Regions from separate parts of the Paenibacillus segetis genome, predicted to be linked through region 2. Evidence: riboswitches for the same ligand, from Rfam matches in the RefSeq annotation. Region 2 holds a riboswitch; each other region holds the start of a gene.
The links. Region 2 has a riboswitch for cyclic di-GMP ahead of IEW05_RS17070 (NPCBM/NEW2 domain-containing protein). Riboswitches for the same ligand answer to the same signal wherever they lie in the genome.
Positions count from the first base shown of each region.

Region 1: linked by a shared signal. The riboswitch ahead of IEW05_RS18205 (glycosyl hydrolase family 28-related protein) and the one ahead of IEW05_RS17070 (NPCBM/NEW2 domain-containing protein) in region 2 are both predicted to bind cyclic di-GMP.
Region 3: linked by a shared signal. The riboswitch ahead of IEW05_RS24445 (non-ribosomal peptide synthetase family protein) and the one ahead of IEW05_RS17070 (NPCBM/NEW2 domain-containing protein) in region 2 are both predicted to bind cyclic di-GMP.

Region 1 covers NZ_BMFT01000002.1:441,266-452,527, forward strand. The annotation lists gene IEW05_RS18170 (LLM class flavin-dependent oxidoreductase) at 1-377, opposite strand, end outside; gene IEW05_RS18175 (SDR family NAD(P)-dependent oxidoreductase) at 619-1,371, opposite strand; gene IEW05_RS18180 (hypothetical protein) at 1,619-2,152, shown strand; gene IEW05_RS18185 (GNAT family N-acetyltransferase) at 2,205-3,128, opposite strand; gene IEW05_RS18190 (NAD-dependent epimerase/dehydratase family protein) at 3,191-4,561, opposite strand; gene IEW05_RS18195 (glycosyltransferase family 4 protein) at 4,869-6,041, shown strand; gene wecB (non-hydrolyzing UDP-N-acetylglucosamine 2-epimerase) at 6,038-7,111, shown strand; cyclic di-GMP riboswitch class I at 7,219-7,303, shown strand; cyclic di-GMP riboswitch class I at 7,416-7,500, shown strand; gene IEW05_RS18205 (glycosyl hydrolase family 28-related protein) at 7,582-8,970, shown strand; gene IEW05_RS18210 (YveK family protein) at 9,351-9,878, shown strand; gene IEW05_RS18215 (Gfo/Idh/MocA family protein) at 9,927-10,937, shown strand; gene IEW05_RS18220 (nucleotide sugar dehydrogenase) at 10,956-11,262, shown strand, end outside.
Region 2 covers NZ_BMFT01000002.1:178,251-189,512, forward strand. The annotation lists gene IEW05_RS17030 (MBL fold metallo-hydrolase) at 1-874, shown strand, start outside; gene IEW05_RS17035 (HAAS signaling domain-containing protein) at 950-1,960, opposite strand; gene IEW05_RS17040 (PadR family transcriptional regulator) at 1,947-2,300, opposite strand; gene IEW05_RS17045 (amidohydrolase family protein) at 2,510-3,604, opposite strand; gene IEW05_RS17050 (endonuclease/exonuclease/phosphatase family protein) at 3,734-4,795, opposite strand; gene IEW05_RS17055 (hypothetical protein) at 5,055-5,597, shown strand; gene IEW05_RS17060 (MalY/PatB family protein) at 5,685-6,866, opposite strand; gene IEW05_RS17065 (LysE/ArgO family amino acid transporter) at 6,989-7,603, opposite strand; cyclic di-GMP riboswitch class I at 7,816-7,909, shown strand; gene IEW05_RS17070 (NPCBM/NEW2 domain-containing protein) at 8,065-11,262, shown strand, end outside.
Region 3 covers NZ_BMFT01000007.1:17,806-29,067, reverse strand. The annotation lists gene IEW05_RS24455 (hypothetical protein) at 1-15, opposite strand, end outside; gene spoIIE (stage II sporulation protein E) at 75-2,579, shown strand; cyclic di-GMP riboswitch class I at 2,713-2,804, shown strand; gene IEW05_RS24445 (non-ribosomal peptide synthetase family protein) at 2,949-6,671, shown strand; gene IEW05_RS24440 (VWA domain-containing protein) at 6,829-7,578, shown strand; gene IEW05_RS24435 (serine/threonine protein kinase) at 7,562-8,506, shown strand; gene tilS (tRNA lysidine(34) synthetase TilS) at 8,552-10,003, shown strand; gene hpt (hypoxanthine phosphoribosyltransferase) at 10,065-10,604, shown strand; gene ftsH (ATP-dependent zinc metalloprotease FtsH) at 10,707-11,262, shown strand, end outside.

The DNA.
Region 1 (11,262 bases), 260 kb from region 2:
GGGGCTCTTCCAAGTCCAAGATCAATACGTCCAGGAAACAGGGATTCCAGTGTTCCAAATTGCTCCGCTATGACCAGTGGGGAATGGTTGGGTAACATGATTCCACCGGAACCTACTCTTATTCTGGTTGTTCCCGCTGCGACATGCCCGATAACAACTGATGTAGCTGAGCTTGCGATACCCGGCATATTATGGTGTTCGGCTAGCCAGTATCGGTTGTATCCCCATTGATCAGCATGTTGTGCTAGATCAAGGGTATTTCGCAGCGAGTCTGCTGCCGTGCCTTCTGCTGTAATCGGCGCGAGATCAAGAATGGATACAGGAATATCTGAAAGCTTAGGAGTAAGGTTCTGACTTACAGAATGGTCTGGGCTCATTGTATGTGTGGCCTCCTTCAAGTTTTGTTAGCGTTACTTCCGAAAGTAGAGTTTATGCAAAAAATGCTTCGAGAGTACGCACATTATTTATGTTATTTACTTTCTTTTATATATTACTATTCTTATCATATCAAAATTGAACACCCGCTACAAAGTTTATACTCGAAAATAGAAAAGTAACTAAAATGAAACAGGGTAGAATCCGAAAGGATTCTACCCTGTTTTTCATATTTGGCACAAACTATCCGTTCATTACACTACCACAGTTCGCACCAAGTACTTGACCGGAATAAATATTTCCGTCATCTGATGCTAAGAACATGACCGATCTAGCGATCTCTTGAGGGAAAGCAAGACGCCCTAATAAATAATGAGCTTCATTTTTATCGTGCCCTTCTTCTAATGAGGAACGAATATCTGTAAATGTACCTCCAGGAGCAACTGCATTCACAAGTATGTAAGGGGCGAGCTCTTTAGCAAGTGATTTGGTGAAGGCTGTGATACCGCCTTTTGCTGCAGCATAATGCGACAAATCCGCAGCTCCTTGACTGGCTAGATCAGAGGTTACGTTGATGATTTTACCAGACCTTTGTGCCACCATTCGGCGTGCAGCCTCGCGTGAAGTGTTGAATGTTCCGTATAGATTGATCTTAATCATGCGATCCCATTGTTCATCGGTCATTTCCGTAACTTTAGCGGTTTGTGCGATCCCGGCGTTGTTTACGAGAATGTCCAGCTTGCCAAATAATTCATCTACCATGACGAACATGTCTCGCACTTGGGAAGAATCACTAACGTCTGCGGGGAGAACCTCTGCTCGGACTCCATGGGATTCCACCTGACGCTTCACATCCGCTGCCTCTTTTTCATCCCCATAGTAGTTGATGATCACGTTCATACCTGCCTTGGCAAATTCTAAGGCGATTGCCTTTCCGATCCCTCGACTGGCACCTGTAATTAAGGCGGTCTTACTTTGTGCATTGTTGCTGATCATATTGTTTTTCTCCTCCGATTTTAAATATAGCGGGATATTATGAGTAGTATAAGTCCACTGTACCAAATGTTACCGACAAAATTCTACAAATTATTTAACAAATCAGCGTACTGGTGGATGGATCTAGGGTATTCTTGTTCAAATTTAAAAAGATTTTGTAATCCGTTTTAACTTTGTTGTGACCCTTTTTCTGAGCCCAAATCATATAATAGAAATATGAAGAGACCGAACACCAGAAAGGCGGAACATGATGATGAAGAAACTGATTAAAGTATTGATGCCATTAGTCCTGATTGTTGCTATGTCTTCGTTTCTTACACCGGGTTTGCGAGCGGCACAGCCAGATGATATCGCTGTTTCGCAGGGAGCTAGTACTAGCACGTTGACTGTGTATATTGATCAATTAAATATAAATAAGGATGGCGGAACGGTAACTGTGGACCCTATCCAATGGTATGAAGGTGAAGCAGCAGAAGTGGCTTTTCAAGCGAATGAGCCTGATGCGGGAATCGATGGCCCTCCCGATGGATATTATATTGTGAACGACGATGAGCAACTGACTCGTTATCCTGTGGCTAAAGATGCTGAAGTACTCATGCAGATATATGATCGTACTGGAAATTTGGAAGATATGGATATCCAATGGAATGAACTCATTAGTCTGGAGAAATTCGGAGAAATCTTCTCGCATAATGAACTGATTGATCTAAGTCAATTTCCTTATCATATAACCATCAAGGATGGGCAAGTGGTTCGTATCGTACAGCAATTCATCCCTTAAAATACTAAAAATTTATTTTACAAAGAAAGGCTATCCCGTTAGTAGAATGAATCTACTTCTGGGATAGCCTTTTTATGAAGTAATACCAATATCGTCCAGCGCGTAATACTTCCTTTAAGCCAGGTTTCTTAATTACGTAATAGGGAACCAGAGTTCCGCCCCAATCTGACTTGGATTCAGAAATGGAGGCAATATTTGCTCCAGTGAAGTCGAATCTAGTAATTCCAATCGACTCCAGATCTTTGAATTCATAGGCTTGCAAATGTTGTACAACGCCACCAGAGAGATGTGCACTCTTGGATCCTGCAATCCAGCCGATCGCCTGGGATTGATTTAGGATTAAAGAGATATTTGCGCTGACGGGCTCATTATCTTTTGAATAACAAATGTAGCAACGGAAGGCGTCTTCGCCCATTAAATCTCTTGCAAGTATCAGGTCTTGAACGGACAATTGGTGACTGAACCCTTGTCTTTTCTCGGTTTCAATCAAGCACTGATATACGTGCTCCATATTATCAGACCTAATAGATCGATAACCCGCTGCTTCCGCCTTTCTGATTTTGTTACGTATGGCTTTACTTGCCTGTTCCAGTGAATACGGAAGATCAACACAGTATGTATATTTAACGTCCGCTCTAAATCCCCGCCATGTAAAAGGACGAATGTCGGAAATGTCTGGAGGTAAGTTAAGGATCACAGACCCGCGTACTTTAAGCAATTTATCAATCATCTGATTCGCAACAATATGCCATTGCTTATTTATACGGTAGGGCTTAGTGGTTGAAGAGGTGTGGAACATGATCGGATGATAAGGATTCTGAGGTGGAAGGAAGAAGTTGTTACGTTTATTCAAAAAAAATAAACACTCACCATAAGCCTCAGACTGAGGGGTCTGAAACTGGGTGTTCATGACGGTGCACTGCCATTTCTGACGATTGAATTCTGCCCATCTAGCTAGAGGTGTTTGCTCAATCATTATCTGAATGGAGATCTCCTTTCGTAAAAATAATTCTCTGCCTTAATCTTGCACTATCGCAATTAACTATATTGTATGTCTGAGCTTAGATGGATGATAGCTTCAATAGATTGTTGCTTCAAACGTTCTACTACGACTGATGCTTCTTTGAAGGGCGCATTGGATAACAAAATGCGTAGTTCGCCATCCTGAGTTAAACCGATATAGTCGGTCTCGCGCAAATAGCTCTCTATATTGTACAGTAATTTATCGTCATAAGGAACATAATTTAACAAAGATAGTAGGGTATAGTCCGTATTAAATTTTTTCTTAGCCTGTTCCCTAGAACGAATAACAGCATCGAAGATGTCTGTTTTGAGTACGGGAGTTCCCTCTAAATAATGCTCGCTTTGACTGAGATATAGGCTACGAATATGGCGAGATAAGGAAGAGGTGATGAGTTCATTCTGAATATGTGCTTCATTTAAAGATGAATCATTTCTGGTTACTGGATCTGCTGAACGTGGAGTTACATTATCTGATTGCATAAGCCACTCGTAAGTTTTACGGAGTCCAAGCTCAAGACTGAATTTAGGTTCCCAATTCATGGCACTGCGTAGTTTGCTATTATCCAAAGTCGAGCGGAATATATCGCCAGGCCGAGGACTCATATTAACTACCCCAGGGAGTGGTTGAAGCTTGGATAAAATTTCAATCAAGTCGTTCACGGAACTTTCCGTATTCGTAGAAAGGTTCATGATTCCTGATTGTAAAGAATGATCTAAGGTGGCGGTATAAATAGCGTCGGCAATATCTTCTACATAGATGAAGTCTCTGGTTTGATCCCCGCTACCATAAACCTGTAGTTCCTGTCCGTTACGGAGTCGTTCCATGAAGATAGAGACAACGCCGCCTTCGCCGACTGAGCCTTGGCGTGGGCCATACACATTGGCGAATCGAAAGCATAGGGTATCTAGGTTGTAAAGCTCGCTCCACTTATCGCAATAATATTCACCGAGCAGTTTGTTAATGCCATATGGTGACACAGGACGACAGTGTAAGGTCTCAGACAAAGGGACTTCATCAGTCATCCCATATACAGCAGCTGAAGAGGCAAAGATAAATTTTTTGACTTGGTATTTTGCGGATAGTTGGAGTATATTCGTTAATCCAAGAATGTTGGATTTGGTATCGGCATAGGGGTTTTCCATGGAAGTAACGATATTGATCTGCGCAGCAAGATGGATAACAGCGTCGATTTTATGTTGTTCGAATATGGACTCGCAAGCGGGGCTCTCAACATCAATAATATAGGATGTATGTTGATATTGAATGTTTTTGAGATTTCCGGATGACATGTTATCGATAAGGATCACATCATGACCCTCTTGATAGAACTTTTCCGCAACAAATGAACCGATAAAACCATAGCCACCGGTTATTAAAACTTTCACAATGTCACCTCTAACGAATAAGTTGAGTTAATGTCTATTAGATTCATCATATATGGTAAGGCAAATATTGTAAACCAATTCAAGGAAATTAAAGAAGAAATCTCATATAATAGGGTAATTATCAAAATGGTAATCTATCAGGCATTCAAATTTAACTATAAATGGTCAGTATTGTAATATTGAATTGCCGCTGATATATTTAGTTGTGACCGATTGTCATACCGAGATCTAGCGGGATTGGCGATCCGTCATCGTTAGTTATTTTGGGTGGATCTGAGTTGATTAAATTGATTGGTGGAGGATCAGAGTGTCCAAGAAAGTTTTATTCTGTGCTACAGTGGTATCCCATTTGACTGCATTTCACCAACCTTACTTGCGGTGGTTCAAAGAACAGGGGTGGGAAGTTCATGCTGCGACCCATGGGGAATCATCGGTTCCATACGTAGAGAAACAATTTAACATTTCGATTCAGCGATCTCCTTTTAAGTTGGACAACCTTAGAGCATACATAGAATTGAAAAAAATTATAGACAAGAATGAATACGACATTATTCATTGCCATACACCGATGGGTGGAGTTTTAACACGCCTTGCTGCTCGGAAAGCCCGTCGACGTGGGACAAAAGTCATTTATACGGCACATGGGTTTCATTTTTTTACGGGAGCTTCGTCAATTAACTGGTTAGTCTATTATCCAGTGGAGAAGATGCTTTCTCGATACACAGATTACCTGATTACAATGAATGAAGAGGATTACACTCGGGTCTTACGTCGGCATTTCAAGGCTAAGAATATCACCTTCGTACATGGTGTCGGAATCGATTTCGACAAATTTAGACCGGTATCCGCTGAAGAAAAACGGCAGTTACGGTCGGCATATCAGATTGGTCAGGATAAATTTGTACTGATTTATGCTGCTGAGCTAAGTAAGCGTAAGAATCAGAGTCTGCTGTTCGAGGTGGTACGACAACTGAAGCAACACATTCCAAATCTACAATTATTGCTTGCTGGGCAAGGCGATTTGGAGGAGTACTACAAGAAAATGACACATGAAATGGATCTGACGGATACCGTCACATTTTTGGGCCATCGGAAGGACATGGACAAGATTTATTCTTTAGCCGATATTGCCGTCTCATCCAGTACGCAAGAAGGATTACCAGTTAATATTATGGAAGCTATCGCTTCAGGTCTTCCAGTAGTAGCTACGAACGTAAGAGGTAATCGTGATCTAGTAGAAGAGGGAGTTCATGGATTCTTAATTGGATTGAACGACCAGAATGCATTCGTTAAACGGGTTCTGGAGCTTTACGCTAGTCCCTTGCTGCGTGAAGAAATCGGTAAGCGACGGGATCTGTTAACGGAGAAATATTCCGTATTGAAAGTGTTAAATGAAGTTACTCCTATATATATGGAGGCTGTTTTCAAATCACAAGACAGCTCCATAACAATTAATGAGCGAGGTGGGTTAGGGCTATGAAGACGATTATGACGATTGTTGGTGCACGCCCCCAGTTTGTAAAGGCTGCTCCGGTATCCAGAGAATTAAGGAAACGATATAAGGAAGTCTTGGTGAATACAGGTCAGCACTATGATCATAATATGGCGGGAATCTTTTTTGAGGAGCTTCATATCCCACGTCCCGATTACGATTTAGGTGTCGGTTCTGCGTCTCACGGTAAGCAAACGGGCGATATATTGATCAAAATAGAGCGATTGATTGAGGAAACGAAACCTTCTGCTGTTCTAGTATATGGGGATACCAACTCTACTTTGGCTGGATCTCTAGCGGCGAGTAAGCTTCATATTCCACTGTTTCATATTGAGGCGGGGTTGCGAAGCTATGATAAAGAGATGCCTGAGGAGATTAATAGAATCCTAACTGATCATGTGTCTACTTTGTTGTTTGCCCCTACGGAATCGGCTGTAAGAAATTTACAGGCTGAAAATATCACGAAGGGTGTGCATTTGGTAGGTGATGTCATGTACGATGCTGTACTACATAACTATAATCTTACAGAAGAAAAGTACAAGCTAGATACATTTGGGGTACATCAAGGGAACTACTATCTTAGCACGATACATCGAGCTGGTAACACGGATGACCCTGCGCGATTGCAAGCCATTATTCATTCGCTCTTGGCTCTTAATGAGACAGTATTATTTCCGATTCACCCACGGACTGAGAAAATGTTGAGAGATTTGAAATTGATAGAAAAGGATGCAACCTCGGGTAATATTCGATTTATACCTCCCGTTTCATATTTGGAAATGTTGCTGTTGGAGCGCCATGCTAAAGCCATTATCACGGACTCTGGAGGCGTTCAAAAGGAAGCGTACTTCGCTAAAGTTCCTTGTTTTACATTGCGTAATGAGACGGAGTGGGTTGAGACTGTTGAGAGTGGGTGGAACACATTAGTTGATCCATTAACAATGGACTTGAATGCCATCATTTCTGCCCATCAATGCGGACCCTATATCGACAATTTATACGGTGATGGAAAAGCTTCTGTTAGTATCGTGAAACAAATCTATGATTATTTAGGGTAATTGTATATTTTAGGGTTTATATATAGAAATTTTAAAAAATAGGTTTGCAGATTCATAGATTACATGCTACTATTTATCCATAGATTACTAATTTTATTACACCTGATATGTCGAAATGGCAAACTATGTGAAAGCATAGGACGCAAAACTAGAGGGGCTTCGTGAGAAATCACATGCTAGCCAGTTTCCAAAACGCTCAGGTTCTGTTTTTGAGGAACCTTTGACATGACAAATGTTAATGAGGTTCTTTTTTTCTTTCTACGAAATAATTTTTGAAGCTAGTAATTTCAAATTGAATATGAAAGCTACGAAATGGCAAACCGCATGAAAGTGTGGGACGCAAAACTAAAGGGGCTTCGTGAGAGATCACATGCCAGCCAGTTCCCGAAAGTTTTCAGGATGAAACTGAGAAGATCCTGGAACAGGGATCTTCTTATTTTTTTATCCATATTGAATTTGGAGTGATTGATATGATGAATCGTTATTTTAAGAGAATAGCTGTAATAGCAATTACCATAATGATCAGCATATTTTATAGTACTCCTGGTTATACAGTTCAAGCCTCAGCGGGCTCGAATCAGAATATAATCAATGTGAAGGACCACGGTGCTAAGGGAGATGGACGTAGTGATGATACGGCGGCCATTCAACAAATACTAGATTCTGTAGATGGCAACGGGGCGACGGTATATTTTCCAAAAGGAACTTATATGATTAATCCTTCAAAGACTTTACTAGTTAATAGTTTAACGAAGATACTTGGCGATGGTACAAGCTCGATCATCAAAGCCAACGATAATAACTTTGGCTGGGAACTGATGCGGCTACATGGACATGATATTGAAATCGAAGGTATCGTTCTGGATGGTAATATGGCTGTGAATCGTATATTGGTTATTGACCCGGGCAGCTCAGCAATCAAAGTGAGTAATAGTATCCTTTCAAATGCAACTCATAGCAAAGATTCGCAGAGTGAATATTATACGGGAATTGTGACGGGGGTTATGATATACGGCAACACGGATCGTATTACGATAGACAATACGGAAGTGAGTCATATCTCGGCGGTGAACTTAACAGCGGATAGTCTTATTGCAAGGGGAATATACGTAACGACATCATGGGGATCGAACGAAAAAGTAGGGACTAACGTATCTATTACGAATTCTCATATCCATCATATTGGTCCTGCTGATGATGGTGATGGAATTTATTATGAAGATAGAAATCTTGAGAATGATAAGGCTCAAGACACAAATAGTCTAATTGCTAACAACGTATTTGATAACAATGCGAAACGTGCTATTAAGCTTTATGCACAAGGTATTACGGTTAGAGATAATCGTATCGTTAATTCATATCTGAAGAACAACTATTATTATGCTGGAAATGATAAAGGCAAGCAGGCTCCTGATATGTATGCGGGTATAAGCGTATATGGATCTAACAATACAATCAAGAATAATACGATTGGTGGCGTAGGAAGTTATTATGCTGCAATCGAAGTGAGTTCCTGGCAAACGGTTAATAACGTAAAGATTGACGGTAACCAAATTACAATGGGAGCTAAGAGTTCTACTGTTGGAACTACGGCTATTCGATTAGGGAACACTAAAGACTTTAGTATCGTTAACAATCAAATTGAGAACGCCGATAAAGGGATTTGGACCTGGCAAAATGCTGAGAAGGGATCCATCGTCGGCAATGTGATTCAAGCCACACAAGGCGGTATCGATTTAACAACATATGTGGAGAATTGTACTCAAAAGAATATTGTTCTTCGTAACAATACAATTAAGGGCAAAGCCTTTAACGTTCAATTGGCTAAGACGAACGTCAATGTAGAAGTGATCAGTTAATCTAGCTAGTTTTATAGTAAAGACTCTTTTTCGAGATTAATCGAAAAAGGGTCTTTTTTGTCATATAATTCTAGTGAAATTGGTTATTTTATATAATTAGAGAAATATAATATAAAAAGGAAAAAAGAGGATTCCAAGTATTCTATTTTGTGTTAATATAAGTATGAATTCCAGGTGACTTTTATCCTAGACAATGAAGTGTGGGGAGCTTTTTTGCATAAAATTTTATGCATTGATTCGTTCGGTAACTGGAGTAACTTTAGTTTGAGGTGAATAAACATTTGGAGATCTTTAATCTAGTGCGGGTAATTGGTCGGCATTTTATTGCGTTTGGATTTACGCTTCTATTGTGTGTGGGGGGCGTTTTTTTAGTTAATAGCATGGTTAAACCGCAATATCTGGCAACTGCTAGTCTTGTTGCGACCATTGCTTCGAACGAATCAGGGACGTATAACGAATTTTTGGCAAGCCAAATGTTAACCAAGACTTATGAAGATGCGATACAGAGTCGTTTTATTGCAATCGAAGCACAGAAGAAGTTGGAGACTTCCGAAACCGTCTTTGAACTTCTTAAGCGAGTTACGGTCAGAACAGATCCAGGAACTTTGGTCATTTTGTTATCTGCTACTCATGATAATCCTAAGGATGCCGTAGCAATTGCCAATGCATTCGCTGAATCGTTTATTGAGAAATCAAGGAAAATTGTGCAGAGCGCGAATGTAATTGTGTTGGATTATGCCAACATGGAGGATGCATCCATACCAGTAAGTCCCAAGAAACTATTTAATTTAGCGATAGGAAGCTTTATTGGCCTTTTTGCAGGCCTTAGCGTTGCACTTTTCTTGGAAAAAAGAAGGTCCTTACATAAGAGTTCTCGCAAAGATAAAACGGACAACATTTATAGTTAATATATTGACGAACAAAGCATATATTCTGTGATGGGGTTGAGGGCGATTATGATTCATTTTGCTATTGTGGGCTGCGGTCATATTGCAAATAAGCATATTGAGGCCATTGCTATGACTGAAGGGGCTAAGTTGGCTGCACTTTGTGATACGAATATAGCAAGGCTTTCTGAACTGAAGGAAAGGAATAATGTTCCTGTATTCTCTAACATGACAGATATGCTGGAGCAAGAACTTCCAATCGATGTCGTATGTATTTGTACTCCAAGCGGATTACATACTGGGCTAGCGGTAGAAGCGGCAAATGCAGGTAAGCATCTCGTGATCGAGAAGCCGATGGCATTAACTCTGGATGATGTCGATGCAATAACCCAGGCTGTGCGAAGAAATGGAGTAAAGGCAACAGTTGTTCATCCAAATCGGTATCGCCCAGCTATTCGATATTTGCAGGATGCATTAAGTCGGGATGCGTTCGGCAAGCTTAGCCACGTGAACGTGGCTGTGCGATGGAACCGGGGTCAGGCTTATTATGATCAAGCCTCCTGGAGAGGAACGCATGCGATGGATGGCGGAGTATTGATGAATCAAGCGATTCATAGTTTGGATTTATTAATTTGGTTGTTTGGTCCAGTGGCTGAGATCAAGTCATTTGTAGATACGCGGATTCGTGATATTGAAGCTGAGGACACGGCAGTTGCCGTACTTAGATTTAGTAATGGCATTCTCGGTATTGTTGAGGCTACCACAACCATTTATGAACAAAACTTAGAAGAAACTATTTCTGTTTTTGGTGAGAATGGATATGCAGTTATTGGTGGCAGAACGGCAAATTGGATCAAACAATGGAAGAGTGCCTCCATAACGGAAGAGGAAATTAATCGAGTAATTCAAGAGGTAGATTTAGATCCGTTTGGGGTTTCAGGCCATCAGCGTATTATAGAAAATCTAGTCCATGCGATTCAAGAGGGTATAGAACCTGATATTACGTTAGAAGACGGCCGGGAGGCAGTCAAGTTGGTGGTTGACATCGTCTCGAAGGGCAAAGCGGAGTTGTATTGTTAATAAGATCGGGGGATATCCATGAATAGAGAAGTGTTCAAAACTCATGATCTTAGCGCAGAACTAATGAACAAATTACATAATAAAGCGGCAGTGATTGGGGTTATCGGTCTTGGTTATGTCGGATTACCGTTGGCGGTTGAAAAAGCGAAAGCAGGTTACCATGTCATTGGTTTCGATGTTCAGGAGCAAAAAGTCAACATGGTGAACAGTGGATACAATTACATTGGGGATGTCATCGATGAGGATTTGAGAGGTATGGTCGATAGTGGACTTCTAGAGGCTACTTTAGATTATTCATTTTTAAGTACGGTGGATACGGTGGCCA
Region 2 (11,262 bases):
TCCAAAGATAAGACCTGATCAGGCGCTACCGATGGACAAGTTTGATCCACATCATGAAGAGGGACAAACACAAAATCTCGTTACATGGTTCGGACATTCAGCCTTGTTACTTCAGTTGGAAGGTACAAGAATATTGCTGGACCCGATGTTCGGTAAATCTCCTTCTCCTGTGCAGATATTTGGTGGTAAAAGATATAGTAAGAAGTTACCGTTCGAGATCGAGGAGCTACCGACGATTGATGCCGTTATTTTGTCGCATGATCATTATGATCATTTAGATTATAGGACCATACAGAAACTCAAAGATAAGGTGAAGCAATTTATCGTACCTCTTGGTGTTGGCAGTCATCTGGAACGGTGGGGGATTGATCCGAAAAGAATTAGCGAGCATGACTGGTGGGATGAATTCGAATTTCAAGGAATCAAGCTTGCTTGTACACCGGCAAGGCATTTTTCGGGCAGAAACTTGTTTAATCGTGCCTCTACGTTATGGTGTTCCTGGGTAATAGCAACGATGGAGACCAAGGTATATTTTAGCGGTGATGGCGGTTATGGTGCTCATTTCGGGCAAATTGGAGATAAATACGGTCCATTTGATCTAACCTTGATGGAATGCGGTCAATATGATACAAGATGGTCTGACATTCATATGTTGCCAGAAGAAACGGTACAGGCTCATATCGACGTCAAAGGTGGAGTCATGATTCCGATCCATTGGTCTGCATTTACATTGGCGCTTCATGACTGGACAGATCCGATAGAGCGCGTAACCGCAGCAGCTCAAAAATGTGGTGTGAATATCTCAACCCCGAGGATTGGGGAAACCGTACGAATCGGTTCGGATATATATCCTACTTCGGTGTGGTGGAAATGAAGAACAGAATTAATCGATAAGATCAGCGAGGGTTAACACAATAGGAAAGGCTGCCGATGATCGGCAGCCTTGTTTCTATGTGAGATCTTTAATCTTAAAGTATTTAACAACCGTAGTAATGAGTTGGATGCCTAGAATTATTCCTAGGATAGCAAGTACTCCTTGTGTAGCATTTGGCCAGACGGTTTGGATGAATTGCAATCCATCGCTTTCGTGTTGTATCAGATCAGGCTGTGCTATTTGTTGTAAGAAATGAGGATTCCATATGGATGAATCTGAAAACATAAACACTGCCAATACGAAATGGAGGAGGATTACCACAATATCAAATGCAATGAGCTTGATGGTCCATCTTCCCAGAATGATCTTCATGATATCGCTCAGTATATTTAGGGCGAATACAACCCAAATGAATGGTAGAAAACCACGAAATACCTCTTCATCAAAAATGGGAATAACCGTACGAATACTGGCATCTGGAGAGAACCATACACCGAAAAGATTGATTGAGAAGGTCAACAGCACTAACAAAATAATTGTAAAAGAGATACTTACAATAGGATCGGCCATTTTAATTTTAACCCTATGATCGGGTAGGGGTGGTAAATCGGAAGGTTTCCATGAGTTTTTGTTCAGTTTCTGTTTGTTAAGTCCCTTATAGTCTACTAAGAAAAAGATGATCGTTACCCATGCAAACCCTTGAAAGATACCACTCATGATTGAACTTATATAGCTTGTTAACTGACCTTGTATCTGAGCAGGCTCTAGAACAGTCTCAACCACAAAGGCAACCGTCGTGGCAATGCAGATCGCTGCGATTGCGATCTTGAGAACGAATATATAAGTAGGGAAGAGTTCTGGACTAATCAGATACCTCTTACTTCCTCTATATTTATCTGCCAGTTCGCTAGGGTTTCCAAGTTCAAGAAGTACGGCTTCCACGTCGCTTGCAGTCGGGATTCCACCTTGAGTCCGTTCCTCCAGCATATCCTCAATTAATCCGTGCAGTTCTTTCTCTATGTCTGCTCTTTGTTGTTCAGGTAACTTATTCGTTACGGCATAAATGTACTTTTTAACTAACTCCATCGCCCGTTCCTCCCCGAATTAAGCTTTCAATGCTGACCGTCATCATTTGCCATTCCTGACATAGTTGGCGGTAAACTTCCTTACCAGTAGGACTTAGCAAGTAGTATTTTCGAGGTCTGGTTTCATTGGTATCCCACTTACTTTCAAGTAGTTCTTGTTTCTCCAATCTGCGCAATAGAGGGTACATGGTGCCTGGATCAATGTTAATGCCTTTCTCCTCTAAAATAGAGACGAGAGAATAGCCGTATTGCGGCTCCGATAATTGACTGAGTACGCCGATAATGATCGTCCCCCGTCGCATCTCTTGTGTTAGTCCGTTGATCGTTTCTTTTATATCCATGAAACATCAGCTCCTGCTTTTACTATACTGTATGACACACACTATTGTAAATAATACATTAAAAATAAATTTCAATTATAACATTGTATCTAACTAAAAAAACTGCTCACACTTTAAGCTTCATTCGAAGCAGCGCGAGCAGGTGAGCATGGAACAGGTTTTGCGGTTATGTACACGAAATTTTTGCACAGGCGGTGGAATGGGTAGATTTATTTTTCCAGTTCAAAAATTAATTCATTAGCCATTCGTTTATTCAAATGATAGGTTTTGAACTCTTCTTTTTTTGTTGCGAGTTTCTTAATTTTTGCGATTTGGGTGTCCGTTGGTAGCTGAAGCTCAATCATTCGCTCATAGTTAAGAGAGGCAACTTTGAGCGCAGTTTCGTCAGAGAGAAGATCTATGAGATCATACAAACCGTCCCTAGCCTGGTTAGCTGGTAGGCCAAATCCGGAGTCAGTCGATAACATGAACCGATCTGGATATTGCTCTATTATGGGTACAAAATCTTGAAGTGAATTAGAGCTATCTGGACTATAAGCGGTAAAACCAGCAAAAAAATCGATGTATAAGTTGGAGTGCTTGTCTAATAAGTATTTGATATTATCTGGCGTATTGTACGCATTGGCATGTCCAAAAATAATGCTCGTATCGGGATGTTGATCCAGTGCCTGCTCCAGATAATCTATGGGTGAACCGCTTGGGGGATCGATATGTAGTAGGACAGGGACGCGGTATTTAGCAGCGAGATCATAAATTTGCGGGAGATAACCATCATTAGGATGCTCCGATTTCCACTCCACTTTGGATACAACCGGTGAGTAACTTGATGCAGCCACAACCTCACCGATGTTGAGATATCCTTGCTCCAAGTTGTCTTTTACAATGGTTAAACCTTCTTCTTCATAAATCGGAAATCCCGCGAAGGATGGGTAGACGTGCGATGGGTCATTGCGATAATGCTCCCAGGCGAGTTGATCCGTTCTTTGTGCGCTTGGTTCAGATACATCGCCGAATAATACAACCCGGTCGATCCCATCTTGTGTCCATTCATTCACGGCATTAGGGTTTTCTGCGGCATGGTTGTGAATATCAATAAGGGTAATATCCTGATATAGCTCCGATAATTTTATATTGGAATCTCTAGTCTTTCGAATCTTTTGAATCAATTCTAGCTCCTGCTTCGGCTCATAACTAGTGAGAGAATCAACAACGACTTCACGCTTGGCTCCAAATGTATTACATCCAGTTAACGTAGCAATAACAAGACTTAAAGTGAGGGCTATCAACCATAGTTTCTTCGACAAATTTCTTCCTCCTTGATTCTTGTATCAAATCTTGCAGATGATGAGTCACCATCTTTTTATGGAGAATTTTAATCAAAATCAAATAGATTTTTGTTCCAAAGCCTGCTGTTTCTACAATTTGGTCTATACCTATTTCAACGTAAAGCTCGCAGTTACAGGGTTGTGATCACTATTAGCGAAATTCAGTTGATGTCCAGTAACATTTACGATCTCAACATTTGGCGATACAAGAAACCCATCGATGACAGCGAGGAAATTAACCCCTTGTTGGTATGCCACATCCAGAGTACGGACGGAAGGGGTATTCGGGTCAACGGCCCACTTGAAATCACTTGGTCCAAAGGAGTCGGGGAATGGTTGAAGCCATTCTGGCCATTCCTGTTGCGTGGCGAACTTACTAGGGTCCGTCCCTGGAAGGGCATGGTTCCAATCCCCACCAATAATGAGATAGTTATCTTTCTTCATCTCTTGGTTGATATAGTTCGCTAGGAATTCAAGCTGTTGTTTGCGGATCGTACCGCCCTTGTCGAATGCCGACAAATGTAGGTTGACCAGTACCAACTCCTTACCGTTATCTACTGGGAAGCGACTCTCGATAAAGGCACGATCCAGTTCAAACTGTTGAACAGGCCAACTTTCCTTACCCGGTAGGTCGAAACGAGTTTGCGACGTGCTGTTGAACGTTGATAATGTCAGTAAACCACTTTTCACGCCGCCCATCGGATGAGTTAGCGGAATGGGTACCCAAGGAACCTTATAATTATAAGCAAATGTGTTGCTATATTCCTGCAGGCTGTCACTGATTTTCTTAACTTCGTTAATATGGTTGCTACGTGATGAGTTCTCATCTACTTCCTGTAACATATACAGATTGGAACGGGTTCCACTCAGAAAATCGACGATGGCATTCAGATTAGTCTCGGTTTGTTCTTTACTACGGGACCTCGACATCGTTCCACCATCCATGAAGAAATCTTGTCCTTGGTCGAGTCCGGCATAGCCGATATTAAACGTAGTGATGGTGAACGGTTTACCTTGTTTAAGCGAAAGGCTGCTGTTGTTGCTCGCTTGAAGCTCTACTTGAGCTGGTGGCTTATAATCAGCCACAGTAATATAGATGAGTAAAATGGCAAACACAGCGACTACGGACACCACGATCCAAGCTAGCCATTTGAGCGTTTTTTTGATCATCAGGTTATCGTTACCTCCTAGATTTTATACTTGCCGTGCGATAGTCATTTACGTTACAGAGAACTTACCATAGTTACGAATACAGGGTCTAGTGCTGGCGCAAAAAAAAGAAAGCAGAGCTGGTCCGCTTTCTCTTATGACTAAATGTGTGAATATGAATCTCGGTCCAAGGGCTGAGATGATGTCCGGTTAGAGTCTGATTTCAGATGTTTCGGGAGATAGTACAATGAACACAGATGAATGAGGGGACGGGATGGATATGAGATGGCATCAATATATAACACGCTGGGCAACTTCCAAAGGGTGGGAGGGGCAAGAAATCGATTATCAATGGCCGTCGCCCGCACTTCCAATCGTTTGTATTCGTAGTAATCTAGGGAGATACTCAGATCAAGGGAATAGGATGGGGAGCAGTTCTCGTTGGAAAACAGCGGTGGGTTTGATTGCTATTGGTGATATCGCAATTGGGCTAATTTCTGTCGGTGCTGTTAGCGTAGGACTGTTATCTGTAGGGGCGTTGACACTGGGCTTATGGATGGCCTTGGGCGCTGTGGCTATGAGCTGGCTTGGTTTGTCTGTTGGTGCAGTGGCCATTGCAGGTACAGGTGTAGCAATAGGTGCTGTAGCTATTGCCAACTGGGCTGTTGGTGCTGTTGCTATCGGAAAGATTGCCGCAGGTGCAGTGGCGATTGGAAAATGGGCATATGGCGTAGTGGTTATTGGTGAGCATGGATATGGATTAATCCCGATTACGATGGACGTGTGGAATTGGTTCCGACACTTATTTGGTATGAGGGGCTAACGGGTTGCATCATAATAGCGAATAAATAGTCCAGCCGCAGCACTTTAGGTATGCTCGTCCTAAAGCGCTGCGGCTGTTTTGTTGACCCTATCCTAACAATTTAGCGATCCGTTCTAATGCTTCAGCTAGAATGGATCTTGGACATGCGAAGTTAACCCGCATATGTCCCTTGCCTTCTAAGCCAAACATCGCTCCACTATTCAATAGAACCTTGGCCTCTTGTGATATTTTTGTCTCCAATTCCTCAGCGATAGCGGTGTCTCTGAAATCTAACCAAGCCAGATAGGTACCCTGAGGTTTATTGTATTTTACATTCGGCATGTTCTCCGCTACGAACGTTTGAATGAACTCCGCATTAGAATCCAGATACTCCAATAATTGATTCAGCCAATCCGCGCCTTCTTCCGTATAAGCGGCAGTGGTTGCTACAATGCCAAAGGCATTGGGCTCCATAATGGAGGATTTCTTCAGTTCGGTATCAACTTTCTCTTTGAGACTTTGATTTGGAATGATAATATTTGAAATTTGCAGTCCTGCTAAGTTGAAGGTTTTACTTGGAGCAGTACAGATAATTGAGTTATTGGCGAATTCTTCGCCCAGTAGCGCGTAGGTAACATGACTGTTCCCCGGCAAAATCAAATCGTTATGAATTTCATCGGCGATGACAATCACGTTGTTAGCGTTACAGATTTCTCCTAGCTTCCGAAGTTCCTCGCTACTCCACACAATACCCATGGGGTTATGAGGACTACAGAGGATCAGCATCTTCGTTCTTGGATCTTTAGCTAATTGCTCCAACTGAACATAGTCCATCACATATTTGCCGTCTACAAGCTTCAATGGATTGTTTGCTACGATTCTGTTATTGGTCTCGATGGTGCTTCTGAACGGAGGATATACGGGTGGTTGGATAATGATCCGATCGCCCTCATCGGTTAGAGCCCTGATAAAGAAGTTAAATGCAGGGACGATTCCTGGCATCATCGTAACCCATTCCTTTTTAATATCCCAATCATGTCGTGACTTCTGCCACCAAATCAGTGCATCATAATACTCGTCAAGAGGTGAGCTATATCCGAAGATTCCGTGTTCTACCCTCTTCAACAAAGCATCAATGACAGGCTGAGGAGCGCGAAAATCCATATCTGCAACCCATAAAGGCAATATTCCTTCAGCATCAAATCCCAGTCTATTTGTAAGAACAGTCCGATCCCATTTCAATGAATTTGTATTCTCTCTGGCAACGATCTTGTCAAAATCATATTTCATGGTTAACCCTCCGAGTGAGTAAGTTTATTAAGTCTCAAAATCATACTGTTATTCAGTATAACTTATTATGAACAAACAGAAAAAACTAAGTCGATCCATTTACGGATTCAAGGGGCATTGAATTACATTTGAAAAAGTTTGTAGGCAATATAAGCGGCAACGATCCAAATGATGATCGCGGAAATTTTATTAATGATGAGCATGATTTTTCCGTTGGTATCTATTTGCCCTACGAGCTTGCCTGCAAAGGCAATACTAGAGAACCACAGCCAAGAGACAAGGATTGTCGCACATGCAAATATAACTTTGTCTATTCCGGCATAGTTAAGAGAGCTGGTGCCAATGACTCCAATCGTATCCATTATGGCGTGCGGATTTAATAAAGATACGGACAAGGCAAATAGGATTTGTTTCTTGGAGGATAAAGGGGTAGCATCTTGCTCCAACTTGGATGGCTTACTTCTCCAGATCGACCATCCCATATATAGAAGAAAGAGAAGTCCAATGCTAAATAAAGCGGTTTGTAATGCGGGAATTGCAAATACGATGACAGAGACTCCTAAAATAGCTAATAAAATAAGAAAGGTATCACATAGTGATGCTGTAACAATAACAGGAATGGCTTTCTTAAAATTAGGTTGGGATGCTCCTTGGTTAAATACAAAAACATTTTGTGCTCCAAGAGGAAGAATTAACCCTAGAGCCAATGCTATTCCGTGGAATAGTGCAGTTAACATAGCTTGTGCCTCCGATTTTGGTAATAAGTTCTGATTATAAGGCACGTGCGATTATTTGTGCAATATTAGAATTTTTCTATATCTAAAGTAGCAGTACCTACAGCCAAATGTTTTGAAATTCATGAAAACTAATTTAAATTACCTAGTACGATATCATACCAACTGATCATGCGATGAGATGTATGGTTATGTTACTGTGAGAAATGTACTTAAAATTGAATAGGCAAACCTATGGAAATGTAGGGACGCAAAGCTAAAGGGACTAAGGTTAATTAAACTTCGTAACGATGTCAGCCAGCTGCCAAAGAGTATATTATGCTTTTTGTTATTTGAAGTTTATTAAAAGTGAAGTTTTCATTTTTAATAGACTTTGTGTGCAATCGGGCTACTCTTCAGGGTAGTTTTTTTTGCGCCTGTTTTAGGTTATTCGTCATAACTATCATTCATCAGGAGGAAAAAGTATGAAGAAAATGATTGCAATCGCCACATCGGCAGCGCTACTAGTTAGTTTGTCGAGTGAGGCGGGGTTTGTTGCAGCAAGTGAAATACATAACACAAATGTGACGAAAAGCGTGTTGGAAAGTAGCTTAACTCTAGCCAGCTTGGCAACGGTTAAGCCATTTGATTTGTATGGGAAGGACGTTTTAAGTGCTTATAATGAAGTATTTAAAATGAATAATGTAAATATTAAATCGATCACGAATAATGGTGGTAACTATTCAGGTTCTCCTATAAATAAGGCGATCGATGGCGATATGAATACGCACTGGGAGACAGGTAAACCGAATACTTCAACATTTACGAATGAGGTCGTATTTCTGTTAAATGAATCAACTACATTAAATAGAATCGTATATGCAGCTAGACAATCTAGTGCCAAAGGCAAGGGATTTGCCCAAGAGTTCGAAATTTACAGCTCGATGACGGATGCAGGCGATGATTTCAGTTTAGTATCCACGGGAGAATATACAGGTTCAACAGGCGATATAGTTGAAATTAAATTTGCGCCGGCAACGTTTAAGCGAATCAAATTTGTCTACAAAAAAGCGAATCAGGACTGGGCAAGTGGGGCTGAATTTGCTTTTTATAAAGAAGATGCCGTATCGGACAAATTAAATTACTTATTTACCGATGATACATATAGTCAAGTGAGTGAAGAGTTTAATACAGTAGACAAACTAATAACTTTGGAGAATGAAGTGAAGGCACATCCTCTATACGCTCAATTTACAGCAGAAATAGAGAATGCCAAAATACTTTTAGCAAGCAATCCAATAGCATCAACTACAGCAAAGGTTTCTACCCTTAAAAGTTATGGCACGGAATATGAGGCGGCTTATAGCGAAGCCTATCGTATGCCGAATTCCAATGTATCCAAAGTAACGACAAATGGCGGAAGCTACCCGGGCACGAAACCAGAATACATGCTCGATGATCTGCCAAACACACATTGGGAGACTAATAAAAACAATGATGATACCTTCACGAATGAAGTTGTATTTGAATTAACGAATGCTGAAGTGCTGGACAGAGTAGCCTTTCTAGCTAGAGACAATCGGAAAGGATTCCCGGAGGCGTTCGAGATCTATGCATCAGAGACGAGTAAAGGAGACACATTTAAGCTTGTTTCTAGCGGAACTGCGGTTAGTACAAATGATTTTCTGCAATTCAAGTTCGAACCAACAAAGTTTAAGCGAGTAAAATTTAAGTTCACAAAAGCCAATATTAACAGACCGTTTGTAGCTGAATTTCGGTTTTATAAGCAAGATCAAGTAAGTGATGCGGTCGATGGACTGTTCATCGATGGAACGATGAGTTCAGTAGTTCCCGAATATAATAGTGTGGCCAAAATCAATGAGCTAGAGGAAGCTGCCAAAGCGCATCCATTATATCCTCAGTTCAAGGATCAACTGGATTTGGCGAAGAAGGTAGTAAATGGTGAAGTGCAAACCGAAGGTACGATCATTACGGCTGAACAACATGGCGATATGAAAAAGCATGCGCAGCAAAACTTAAGATTTAACATGGGTACGAATAACCAGCCTACCGGACTTGTGGGCATGCCAGGCGATACGATCAACGTCTATGTGGATGTTGATTCTAACGCTAAAGTACCTTCGTTAATTTTCTCACAACAAGAAGGTTCTTGGAATAGTTGGGCAAGGGGCGTGCAATTACGTCCTGGGAAAAATACAATCGTGGTACCTGAATCCCCTACCAACAATGCTTACGCCCATGATGTAACGAAAGGTGGGCCTATTTATATCGTTAATCCTTATACGCCGGAAGAGCAAGGCAAAGCGCCACGCCTTCGTTTTGAAGGTGTAGAACGATTCCCGATGATGACAAAGGATACCGATCCGGCAGAATTTAAAGCCTTGTTAACTTCGTATAAACAAAAGCTAGACGCAGACAAAGCGGCACATCCGAACGTTAATGACCGTGAAATGATCGATGTTGTCGAAATGGTGAGCGATCGTATTATTTTCACAGGTACAGCTACGGCAGCTTACAATCAGTTTATTACAAATGATCAAAATCCACTCGATACCTTATCGGGTTACGATGTGTGGATCAATAGATTATTTGATTACTTTGGTCTAGATGGCCGCAGTGAGAACCATGATGCCAAGCTTATCCGGGAGAATATTAGATTAATGCAGCCATATGGTGCGATGTACGCAGCAGGTGACCACACCGGGATTCAAGGCGGAACCGTACCCCTGATGCTAGAGGATTTCAGCAAGGTATATCCAGGCTGGGGCTTATCGCACGAGATCGGGCACCGCATGGCTGTGGGTGAACGGGAGTATGGTGAGGTCAGCAATAATATGTTGCCTATGTTGCTGTCTGTAGAGCGTAATTCTATGGATACGCGCATCCCATTTGAATCGGATATTTATAAATATGTTATTGAAGAAAATAAAGTAGCCATGGAACAGCAGGGTCTTTTTGCGAGACTCGGAGCGTTCTGGCAATTAGAATTAGCGCACCCGGGGTATTGGGCGGAGCTAAATAGTCTATATCGAGATCGTAAAGTATCCCTTCCTAATGGTGAGAGCTCGAGACAGCAATATTTAGTAGAATTCTCTTCCGAAGTGTTAGGCCAGGATTTGAGTAGCTTTTTTGCTAGACATGGCTTCGCGGTGGATTCGGAGACAAAAGTCAAGGTAAGTAAATATCCAGCTTCGGGCAAGTTATGGTATCTAAATAATTCGGTTGTCTATTATGAAGGAACAGGAATCGCTAACAAAAATGTTACTATCAACATCAATATTAGCGCAAATGCTGCGGCTAAAACGAATACGTTGAACTTCAATATGGATAAGGCATACAAGGAAGATTTTCTAGGATATGAGATTTACCGAAACAATGTCTTAGTTGGATTTACGGGTACGGATCAATTTGTAGATACCAATGTCGATGGGGCTCAGAACTATACCTATAAGATCATTGGCTATGATAAAAAATTGAATGCCCTAAATCCTGTAGAGGTTAAGGCGTTCAAGCCAGCACTATCGGTTGAAGAGCATGTTACGCTCAAGCTGAACCAAACATTTGATCCAACCAGTTACGTTAAGGCGATGAACTATCAAGGACAGGATATTTCAAGTAATGTCGCTGTAAAATCAAATAACGTGGATATTACGACCAAAGGA
Region 3 (11,262 bases), on a different contig from region 2:
TGACAAACTTTCCATCGCCGCCCTCCTATAATGGGACATACTTACAAAAATTAGAAAAGGCGGTGCGAAAGACGATGGAGAAGAGGAATGTCATCTCATTCCCAGGGATGAAGAAAGCTAAGGAGCCAATCGGTATCACATGGCGGACTAGATGGACAAGCATACCCATCGTAAAGAAGTGGAGCTTGGTCTTTGCGGCAAATAAATGGAACGGATTATTGTTATTCATGGGATTTTTACTTGGTAAAGCAACGATTCTAGGAGAGTTATCTCCTTTTGCTGCGGCTTTCTTCGCTGTCCTTGTGTTTATGCGCCGAGATATTCTCTTCTTGGCCGGTGCCTCGATGATCGCCGGAGCTATATTTGCACCTGTAACTGGTCATCACGTCATTGTCATTGCCGCAGAACTCATCATATTCTATTTGATTTATAAAGGAGTAGCATCATTCGATCGAGCCGATATTTCTTATGCGCCGCTCATGGTGTTTACTTCCACGTTTTTTGTAGGATTAGTTGGAGCCATTATTGGCCCTTCCTTGAGCTGGTATGCCATGACCATGATCGTAATGGATGCTGTATTAAGCTTTGTGCTTACGCTCGTGTTCATTCAGGCGCTGCCTATTCTTACTTACCGCAAAAAAAACTATCAACTTCGGAATGAAGAAATACTTTGCCTCGTTATTCTACTTGCTTCTGTAATGACCGGATCAGTCGGATGGTCGGTGAATGATTTATCTATCGAACATGTGATGTCGAGATATTTAATTCTTATATTTGCGTTAGTTGGCGGAGCGCCACTAGGTGCTTCTGTTGGTGTAGTAACAGGATTGATCCTTAGTTTGGCTGATACATCGGCGCTATATCAAATGAGCTTACTGGCCTTTTCCGGAATGTTGGCCGGAATGCTGCGTGAGGGACGTAAATGGGCAGTGGGCTTCGGAATGCTTCTAGGCTCCTCGATCTTGTCCATTTATCTCACGGGTCCAGCCGATGTCATGTCCTCAACATGGGAAAGTTGTGTTGCCGTTGGGCTGTTTCTTTTGACACCGAAAAGCATGATAAGCGTCATCTCCAAGTATGTACCTGGCACGCAAGATCATATGAATACTCAACATGAGTATGCGAAAAGGGTGCGAGATATTACTGCTGAGAGGGTAACGAAATTCTCGCATGTATTTAAACAGTTATCGCATAGCTTTGGAGTGGTCGCAAGCTCTGGTGAGCTAGCCAAGCGGAATGAAGACATGGATCATTTCATGAACTCCGTAACGGAAGGTGTGTGTGGGAGCTGTTTTCGCCGGAATTCTTGCTGGGAAGGTAAGTTCTATCAAACCTATAAATATATGACCGATATGATGACGTTGGTTGAAGAAAAGCCAGGTTTAAATAAAGAACAGATTCCTCCAAAGTGGAATAAAATTTGCTCCAAAACAGAACAAGTACTTGAAGTGATGAAACGGGAATACGATCTCTATCAACATGATATGCATTGGAAGCGGCAAATATACGATAGTCGCCAGCTTGTGGCAGAGCAGTTGTCCGGTGTCTCTCAGGTCATGGAGGATCTGGCCAAAGAGATTAAGCGGGAAGGTCAGGCGATGTACAAGCAGGAGGAACAGATTAGAGAAGCGCTAGAAAAGATGGGATTATCCATCCATAGTATCGATATTGTAAATCTAGATCATGGGAATGTGGAGATTGAAATTGTCCACGCTTATACTCGTGGGTTCGACGAGTGCCGGAAGATTATTGCTCCACTACTATCGGATATTCTTGTTGAACATATTGCCGTCATAAGTGAGTCTTCTTTGGGCGGAAGGGAGGGACTTGCTTGTGTGACGTTTGGCTCGGCCAAGACGTATGAGATTACGACAGGAGTAGCGGGTACAGCTAAAGGTGGGGATTTATTGTCCGGTGATAGCTTTAGTGCAATGGAACTTGGAAATGGTACTTATGCGGTAGCCATCAGTGATGGCATGGGTAATGGGGAGCGAGCAAGAATTGAGAGTAGCACGGCACTGAACATTCTTGAACAATTGCTGCAGTCGGGGATGGATGAGACACTTGCCATCAAGTCGGTTAACTCTATTTTAATGTTGCGTTCGCCGGACGAAATTTATGCTACCGTTGACCTGGCGCTAATTGATGAATATTCTGCTCGAACGACGTTTATGAAGATTGGTTCGTCTCCAAGCTTCATCAAACGGGGGCAAGAGGTTATCCCTGTATCGGCTAGCAACTTACCTATCGGAATCATTCAGGATATCGAAATTGATTTGGTAACCTTGCAATTATACCCTGGAGACACGCTGATCATGATGACCGATGGGATTTATGATGCTCCAGGTCATGCGGTAAATAAAGAACTGTGGATCAAACGATTGATCCAAGAAATTCATGAAGAGAATCCGCAGGAGATGGCAGACCGTCTGCTAGATTCTGTGATTCGGTACCAGCAAAATGTTATCTTAGATGATATGACTGTTGTTGTGGTCAAAGTGGATCACTTAAGACCGCAATGGGCAACGCTGAACATTCCAGGGATTAGCACGCTGGAGCGGCCTCGTACCGTAAGTTAGCGTACCAACTCGTGTTAGAAATTTAACATAAGTAGTTCAGATAATATTAAATATGGAATAGTTTGGAACATTGTAGTAATATAGCACTATGTTTCTTTTTCTGGGTAATTATTTCTATTTATTCTCAAATGAATAACTATTACGGCAAAACTACTGAAAAGTAGTGACGCAAAGCTATAGGGACTTCCTACCTACTCATGTAGAAGATGTCAGCCAGTTGCCAAAAAATTGGTGATCTATGGTGTTGCTTACTATGGATCATCTTTTTTTATGCCTTGGAGAGAGAAACGTCATCGTGTTTGAAGAGATTAAGCTTCGGGCGCTGGATTAAAATATAGATCAGCAGAGAGAGCTAAGGAGCAAATGCCTATGAATACCCTACTGTTATCAGAGAAGACGAAAGATTATTGGCTCAATGAGTTTAAACCCCCTTTATCCGGATGGAGTCTGTTCACTGATTATCCCAAACATCTCTCGGTTAGAGAGATACAGCGTTCCACTTATGTATTGGACGTAAGCAGAGAGCAAATGAACGATATTCAAAGACATTTCGATCTGCACATATGGATGCTGACCTGTTATTTTGTTTTCCTTTTTAGAATGAGTGGAGAAGGAGATCAGATTGTTGGAGTAAGCGGAAATGATGGAGAAGTGATACCGCTGCGGATGATCATGGATGGAAATACCTCCTTCCGCAAGATGTATAGGCAGGTATCAGTCAAACTTAAAATGAACCGGAATTCCCGTCTCCCCCTCAATGAAATTGAGTACATAACCCAGTATTCGCCCATCCTAGAAACCATATATGGAGTAGACAATACTTATGCGCACAGTTGCTTGAACTGGCATGTGAACAAAGCTGATGAACAATGGACTTTAGATATTTCGTATCATAAGTACTTGTTCAAAGAGAGCACGATCCGCAAGTTTGCAACCCATTACCAAAGTATTGTTCAAGCCTCATTAGTGGATGACGATATTGCGGTAGCAAGTATTCCGATTCTGACCGAAGAAGATGAGGATGCTTATGATGCGCTTAATGATACAGCTAAAGCGCTGCCTGTAAACTTGGACATTCCTGCTATGCTAAGGGATACGGTCCGTCGTTTTCATGATCGCATTGCTCTATCGTCCGGTCAGCAAAAGCTCACGTATGGCAGGCTGGACGCTTTATCTAATCAAGTGGCACAGATGTTAAGACAGCGTGGTTTATCTAAAGGTGGATTTGTCACTATCTTCATGGAACGGAGTATCGAGGCAGTGATTGCGATACTCGGAGTTCTAAAAGCCGGGGGGGCTTATATCCCGCTTGATCCCGAGCACCCTGATGCTCGAAATGCTTATATTATTTCCGATACAGACAGTTATATTGTAATTACAAAGGAATGCTATACTCCGAGGTTAGTGACGCTGTTGGATGGAAGAGACTTAGACGATGTTGTTTTTTGCTTGGATACAGGGGGACTTGATCTATATCCAGAGGATCCTTGTAGCGTTTCTCTTACAGGTGATGACGTAGCATACGTTCTCTACACCTCTGGTACTACGGGTAAACCGAAGGGCGTCTTAATTCCCCACGTTGGTGTTATTAATCTTGCCGCTGATACGATGAATCATTTGCAGTTGAATGAGCAGGATGTCATTTTGCAGTATTCTACCTTCAGCTTTGGCGCTTCGGTATACGACATATTCAGTTCTCTTTGTAGCGGTTCAAGATTACATTTATTGACGAGTAAAGAGCGTTATTCGGTGGAAATGTTCACCTTGGCGGTTCAGTACACGAGGGCAACGCGGATTGGTATTTTGCCAACGGTGTTTTTTAATCAATTGTCCACTTATCTAAGTGATGAAGATGCGCGGAAGTACGTCAGAGTCAAGAGCTTTGTTATTGGCGGTGAGGTATTAACTGGAGAGGTTGTGCGGGCATTCCAACAGAAACTTCATCACAGTCCGATTATTGTAAATGCTTATGGGTCGACAGAGGCCTCCGTTGTGACGACGACGCATACTATTGATTATATTGTACCTGAATACACCTCGAGCATTTGTATCGGTGAGCCGATTACAAACTACGAGGTACTCATTGTGAACGAACATAACCAGCCTTGTCCGAAGAACGTTATGGGTGAGCTATTGATCCATTCAGTTGGATTAGCTAAGGGGTATCTTAACGAACCGGGGCTGACCGAGAAAGGTTTTGTTATAGATCCAGTTCATCCGCAATCTGGCAGGATATATTATCGTTCCGGTGATTTGGTGCAATTGCAGGATCATGGTATTCAGTATATGGGTCGCAAGGATCTGCAAGTGAAGATCGGGGGATATCGAATTGAGATTGGTGAAATTGAAGACAATCTAGAGAAGCATGAACAAATCAAGGATGCGGTTGTCATTCCTAAGGAAGATGAGGACGGCAATACAATGTTGGTTGCTTTCTATACTTCCAAGACAGGCCAGGTTCTAACTAAGAGTGAATTAGTGCAGTTTCTGAAGATCAAGGTGCCCGCATATATGGTTCCTAATTATTTTAATGTTGTGGAGTCATTGCCTGTATCACCTACCGGTAAAATAGATCGTAAGCAGCTAGCGTTAATTGATGTGGCTTACGATGATGAGCAAAACTCAAATTATATCGCCCCTAAGGACGATCTACAACGGAAGATTGCAGCCGCTTGGGAGAGTGCCTTTCATCGTACAGATATCGGCATTCAGGATGATTTCTTCGAGATTGGGGGGCACTCTCTAAAGATATGCGAGATACTTGTTATGCTGAAGCCTCAGTTTCCAAGGCTGAAAATGAATGATTTCTTCCAATATCCAACCATTGAGAAATTGGCTGAAAGAGTGACTGTTTTGGCCCAAACAGATCCTAATGAAGCGTTAGACAAGGATAACGGTGAAATAAAAGATTTAGCCGAATTCCCCCGTTCCTTTTATAATTCAGATCTATTGATTCCTAGTAAGGTGTACCGTCAGAAGCATATTCTGCTGACCGGTGCTACGGGTTATTTAGGCTCAAGGTTACTCTATGAGTTGCTAAATCGTAGTGACGATACCATAGTTTATTGTCTGATTCGCTCGCCTCTGGGAGAAGATCCACGTAGGCGGTTGTCTGATGTGATGAGCAACTATTTTGGACAAGATATATTAGAGAAGCTGGACAATCAGGTCATCGTGATTCACGGTGATTTGGAGAAGTATGGTCTGGGACTGACTGCAGCTAATAATGAATTTCTACGGCAAAAAGTCGATTCGATCATTCATTGCGGTGGCGATGTGAGGCGTTTTGGTGATTCGGAGTATTTCACTCGGGTGAATGTTGAGAGTACGAATTCATTACTGGAATTAATCCGAGACAAGCAGGATGCTCGTTTTCACTTTGTCTCGACACTGAGGATTCCTGAGGAGTTAGCGCTGAGTGGTCAATGGAATCAATTTACTGATAGGGATTTGTATGATTATTCAGTAACTCTTGATAATGTCTGTACGAACAGCAAGCTGGAAGCAGAGAAGCTGGTAGTTCATACCTGTGAGGTTGGGGGCGTTCCGACAACCGTATATCGCGTAGGTAACTTGTCTTGCCATTCACAAAGTGGTGTATTTCAACGGAATATAGACAACAATGCTTTTTATAGAATGCTGAAAGCCATGATTCTATTAAAGAAGGCGCCACGAGTTAACTGGCAGGTAGATATTACTCCGATAGATTATGCGGGCGAATCGATTACCTCGTTGGTACTTCATCAAGCCACGGTTGGTAAAATGTTTCATATATGCAACCCTGTACAAATTTCGTATGTAGATTTAGTAGAAAGCTTCCGAGCTTATGGTTATGACATTGAACTTGTAGAGTTAAGAGAGTATGAATCATGGCTGCTAGATCGCAGTCGACCTAAGGATGCTCGCGGATTGGAGCTGGCTATGGCCCAGCTTGAGGGTGACGGAGCTAATAATAGTCCGTATAGGTATACTTGCCCACAAACGATGGAGTATTTGGGTGGATCTCATGTGACCTGTCAGGAAATGAACCATGAGTTCTTCAAACGTTTGATCGATTACGCTATGTCCATAGGCTATTTCGATCAGCCATAAATCGCAACCGAGTCTTCAAAGACTCGGTTTTTTAGCTTTACAAATAAATTGTATTCCCTGCCATTTGTTTATACTCTCTTTGGTTTGAAATCAGCTATCCATGGAAATGATAGAGAAGAGAGAGTTACGGATAAACCAATGGAAGGTGGGAATATTAATGAAGCAAATTATGTTAATTACTGACGGATGTTCAAATGTAGGCGAGAGTCCAGTTATCGCAGCTGCATTAGCTAGGGAAGATGGGATAACGGTCAACGTGGTTGGGATTGTCGATTACGGTACGCTTGGTGAGCTAGGGAGCATCGAAATCGGAGAAATCGCTAAGGCTGGTGGCGGAATGAGCCAGTTATCAGGTACAGAAAAGCTGGCGCAGACCATGCAGATGTTGACTCGAAAAACAGTGGTTCAGACTGTACATCAAGCGGTTAATAGGGAGCTAAGACAGATTTTGGGGGATCAACAATCGATAGAGGATTTACCCCCTGACAAACGATCTCAAGTCGTAGAAGTTATTGATGAAATGAGTGAAACCAGTCCGCTACAGGTCGCTCTACTGATTGATGTTAGCGCTAGTATGAAACCGAAACTAGCAGCGGTGGAAGACGCGGTACGCGATATGATGTTAAGTCTTGGTGCACGTAAAGGTGACAGTAAGTTAGCTGTATTCCACTTTCCAGGCCATCGCAGTGGCGAAGATGCTGTGTTAGATGTGGATTGGACAGGCGACCTTGGCACGGCAAGATCGATCTTTCAACGCCTTGTCATGAGGGGAGCTACTCCAACTGGGCCTGCGATCCTGAAGGTGATGGAATTCTTCCGTTATGGTACACTTAATAGAAATGGACACGAGGTTTGGCCGGAGGAGTCCCATGAAAGAGAAGGAGTGCTCGGTGATTACGTCGTTTAATTTAAATTTGCCCCCAGGAACGATGGTGACGGGCCGCTTCAATGGCGGTCGGTACTTGATTCAGCGGTTGCTAGGGCAGGGAGCTAATGGAATTGTATATTTAGTGAAACAGGTGGAGAGCGCCAGACTATATGCACTCAAGATGGGTTTTGATACGATTGATTTACAATCGGAGATCAACGTGCTGAAGGCTCTTCAACAACAGGATAATCGGCGAGGTAGAGCAGCGGAGCGGGATTCTTCTTTTCTAGTGGAGGTGGATGATTATTCACTTCAGGGACAGGAGATTCCGTTCTATGTCATGCGATATGTGAAAGGACAACCCTTGCGGACGTTTCTTACCGCGCAAGGAGGGAACTGGATGCAAGTTGTTGGACTTCATTTGCTGCGGCAATTGCGAGGGTTACATGAGTCTGGGTGGGTATTTGGTGATCTGAAACCAGAGAATGTACTAGTTTCTCCTTACGGTGAGGTTGAATTGATTGATTTCGGTGGCGTTAGTGGGATGGGACGGAGTGTAAAGCAATTTACAGAATGGTATGACCGTGGGTTCTGGAATGCGGGTGGACGAACGGCAGAGCCGTCGTATGATTGGTTTTCATTTGCCGTCGTATGTATCCATCTGTTAGCTGAGGACTCGCTTAAGAAGGCTGCGAATCAGCTCCCTCAGACTCGAAGTCGTAATGATTTGCTGGAGGTTGTGGGAAGCGAAGTATCGCTTGCTCCATACCGGGAATGGCTAAGACGGGCGATTACTGGAGATTTTCGCAATACGAGAGAGGCCTGTTTGGTGTGGAAGGAGCTTACTCTAGGCAGAACACTTAAGCGGAAGAAGAGTCAACGTTCGACACCGCAATGGATGATGGGTGCTTTTGTCGTATCACTTGGTCTGCTCATCTGTGCGATATATCTAACGTTTCGATTCTGATCATCTGGAGCATACATAAGCAACAAAGGGAAAAGAGGAAGACATATGAATGATCCAAGCATGAACCGTTTGGTAGAACAAGTTCGCCATATTGGGCGGGAATGTCACTTATGGTCTCCTGGAGATTGCATCATAGTCGCAGTATCTGGAGGGCCGGATTCTGTGGCTTTATTGCATATTCTAAACGAGCTTGCTCAAGAGAAAGCTATGGATTTGAAACTCGTATGTGCCCATGTTAATCACGGACTACGGGGCTCTGAATCAGATGAGGAAGCGAAGTTCGTATCAGATTTATCCTCTAAACTAGCCATCCCATTTGAACTTGGCAATTTAGATATCCCTACTTATATGAAGGAGAAGGGAAAAGGCAAAGGCACAGAGCTTGCGTCCCGGGAGAAAAGATATGAATTTCTGCATCATGTAGCCGAGAAATACGGAGCGAGGTCGATTGCTCTAGCCCATCATGCGGATGATCAAGCGGAGACGGTCATCATGCGTCTGCTACGCGGGAGTGGTCCTACGGGATTAGCTGGAATGAAGATGATGAGACGTGAAAAAAATGTGGAACTTATTCGTCCCTTACTTCGTATATACAAGACGGAACTGGTCCGGGCGTGTCAGACGGCTAACATTCCATATGTAATCGACAGCAGTAATTTAATGAACAAATATGATCGAAATGCTGTGAGGTTGGATGTCCTGCCTTTTTTGGGGCAATATAATGGACAGTTGGTAGCATCGTTGAATCGTCTAGCTGAGATTATGGGGGATGAAGACGACTACATGCAGCGCGAGGTGGCTGAAGCCTACGCGAAGTTAGTATCTCCACTTGGTGGAGGTCTCACCTTTAATATTCAGCAATTTATACCCTTACATGCCGCTTTACAACGGAGGTTGATTAAACTAATATTAGATTATCTGCCTTTTAACACGGAAGAAAGCGATTTTGTCAAGATTGAAGCGATCCGAAAAGGGGCGGTTCAGAACCGACCTACCACATGGAGCCTTGATCTTGGTGGCGGACTTTGTTGTTTGCGGGAATACGATATCATCCGGTTTATCCCAAATGCGGCGGAAAGTGATCTTTCTGGGTATAATTATGCTGTAGATCAATTTCCATCTGAGGTGTCCATCCCCTGGGCGGGACGAAGACTACGATTTATGCAGTCAGAACCCGATCACACCATCGATCAGTCCTATAGGGTGGGCAAAGACGAGGCGGTATTTGATGCGGATGAGCTGGCCTTTCCGCTTACTGTGCGTTCCCGGTTGCCGGGAGACATCATGAGAGTTCTGGGTCTAGATGGAAGCAAAAAGGTGAAGGATATTTTCATTGATGAGAAAATTCCCCCATCTCTTCGATCTCAGATTCCCATTGTGACTGATGCCGGAGGTTGTATTCTGTGGATCCCTGGTATTCGTAGGTCCTCGGTAGCTATGGTGACCCAGCATACAACTTCCATTATGCGGATAGCCCTAGATAGGGATAACGAGTAGCAGTACCTTGGTTATGGTTAAGTTCAGGCATTCATAGTATAACGTAGGAGGTTTACCTAACTTGCAAAATGATATTCAGGAAATTCTGATCAGTCAGGAAGAGATTAAGGAGAAGGTCGCTGAACTAGGTCAACATCTCAGTAAAGAATACGAAGGACGTAATCCATTAGTGATTTGTATCTTGAAAGGCGCCTTTATTTTTATGGCGGATTTGGTAAAGGAAATCACAGTACCGATAGAGCTTGATTTTATGGCTGTATCTAGCTACGGCACCTCAACCAAGTCATCCGGAGAAGTGAAGATCATCAAGGATTTGGACAGTTCGATTGAAGGACGCGATATTCTGATTGTTGAAGATATTATCGACAGTGGGCTTACACTGAGCTATTTGGTGGACGTACTACAACGTCGGAATGTAAAGTCTGTAAAGCTCGTTACGCTATTTGATAAGCCATCCGGTCGAACAGTTAATTTAGAAGCTGATTTAGCTGGGTTTATCCTACCTGATGCATTTGTTGTGGGGTATGGCTTGGATTATGCCGAGAAATACCGTAATCTTCCGTACATCGGCGTACTTAAACCGGAAGTATATAGTAGTTAAAACATATGGCTCTTTGGGCCGAATACCCATACTACCTCATTTTTTTGTAAAAGTGTGAGCGGCTATGGTAAAATAACTTAAGGTTTTGAGAGGAGGTAGGGGATGAATCGGTTCATCCGGAATTCTGGTTTTTATTTGATACTTTTCTTAGTCGTGGTGGGCATCGTGCAATTCCTCAACGGTGGAACAGAGTCAACCGTCACCCCTAGGTACGATCAATTTCGTCAGCAATTGAAGGATAACAACGTTGCTGAATTAACCGGGAAATTTGACGGTTACGCCTATCAGGTAACCGGTAAGTATAAAGAAGCCGTTGAAGAGGGTAAGACAAAATCGAAGAACTTCACCTTGTATGTTCCTTTTGACGAAAATGTGCTGAAGGAAATCGTAGCTTACAGCGATGCGAATAACATTGAGATGAAGTGGAATAAGATGCAGGGCGAGAGCATTTGGCTCACTTTCCTGACATCGATCGTACCACTAGCTATTATGTTTATCCTGTTCTTCTTCCTGTTTAATCAGGCACAGGGTGGCGGCGGCAAAGTCATGAACTTCGGCAAGAGCAAAGCCCGCCTGTATAATGAAGAGAAGAAGAAGGTTACATTTGAAGATGTGGCGGGAGCAGACGAAGAGAAACAAGAGCTTGTTGAGGTTGTTG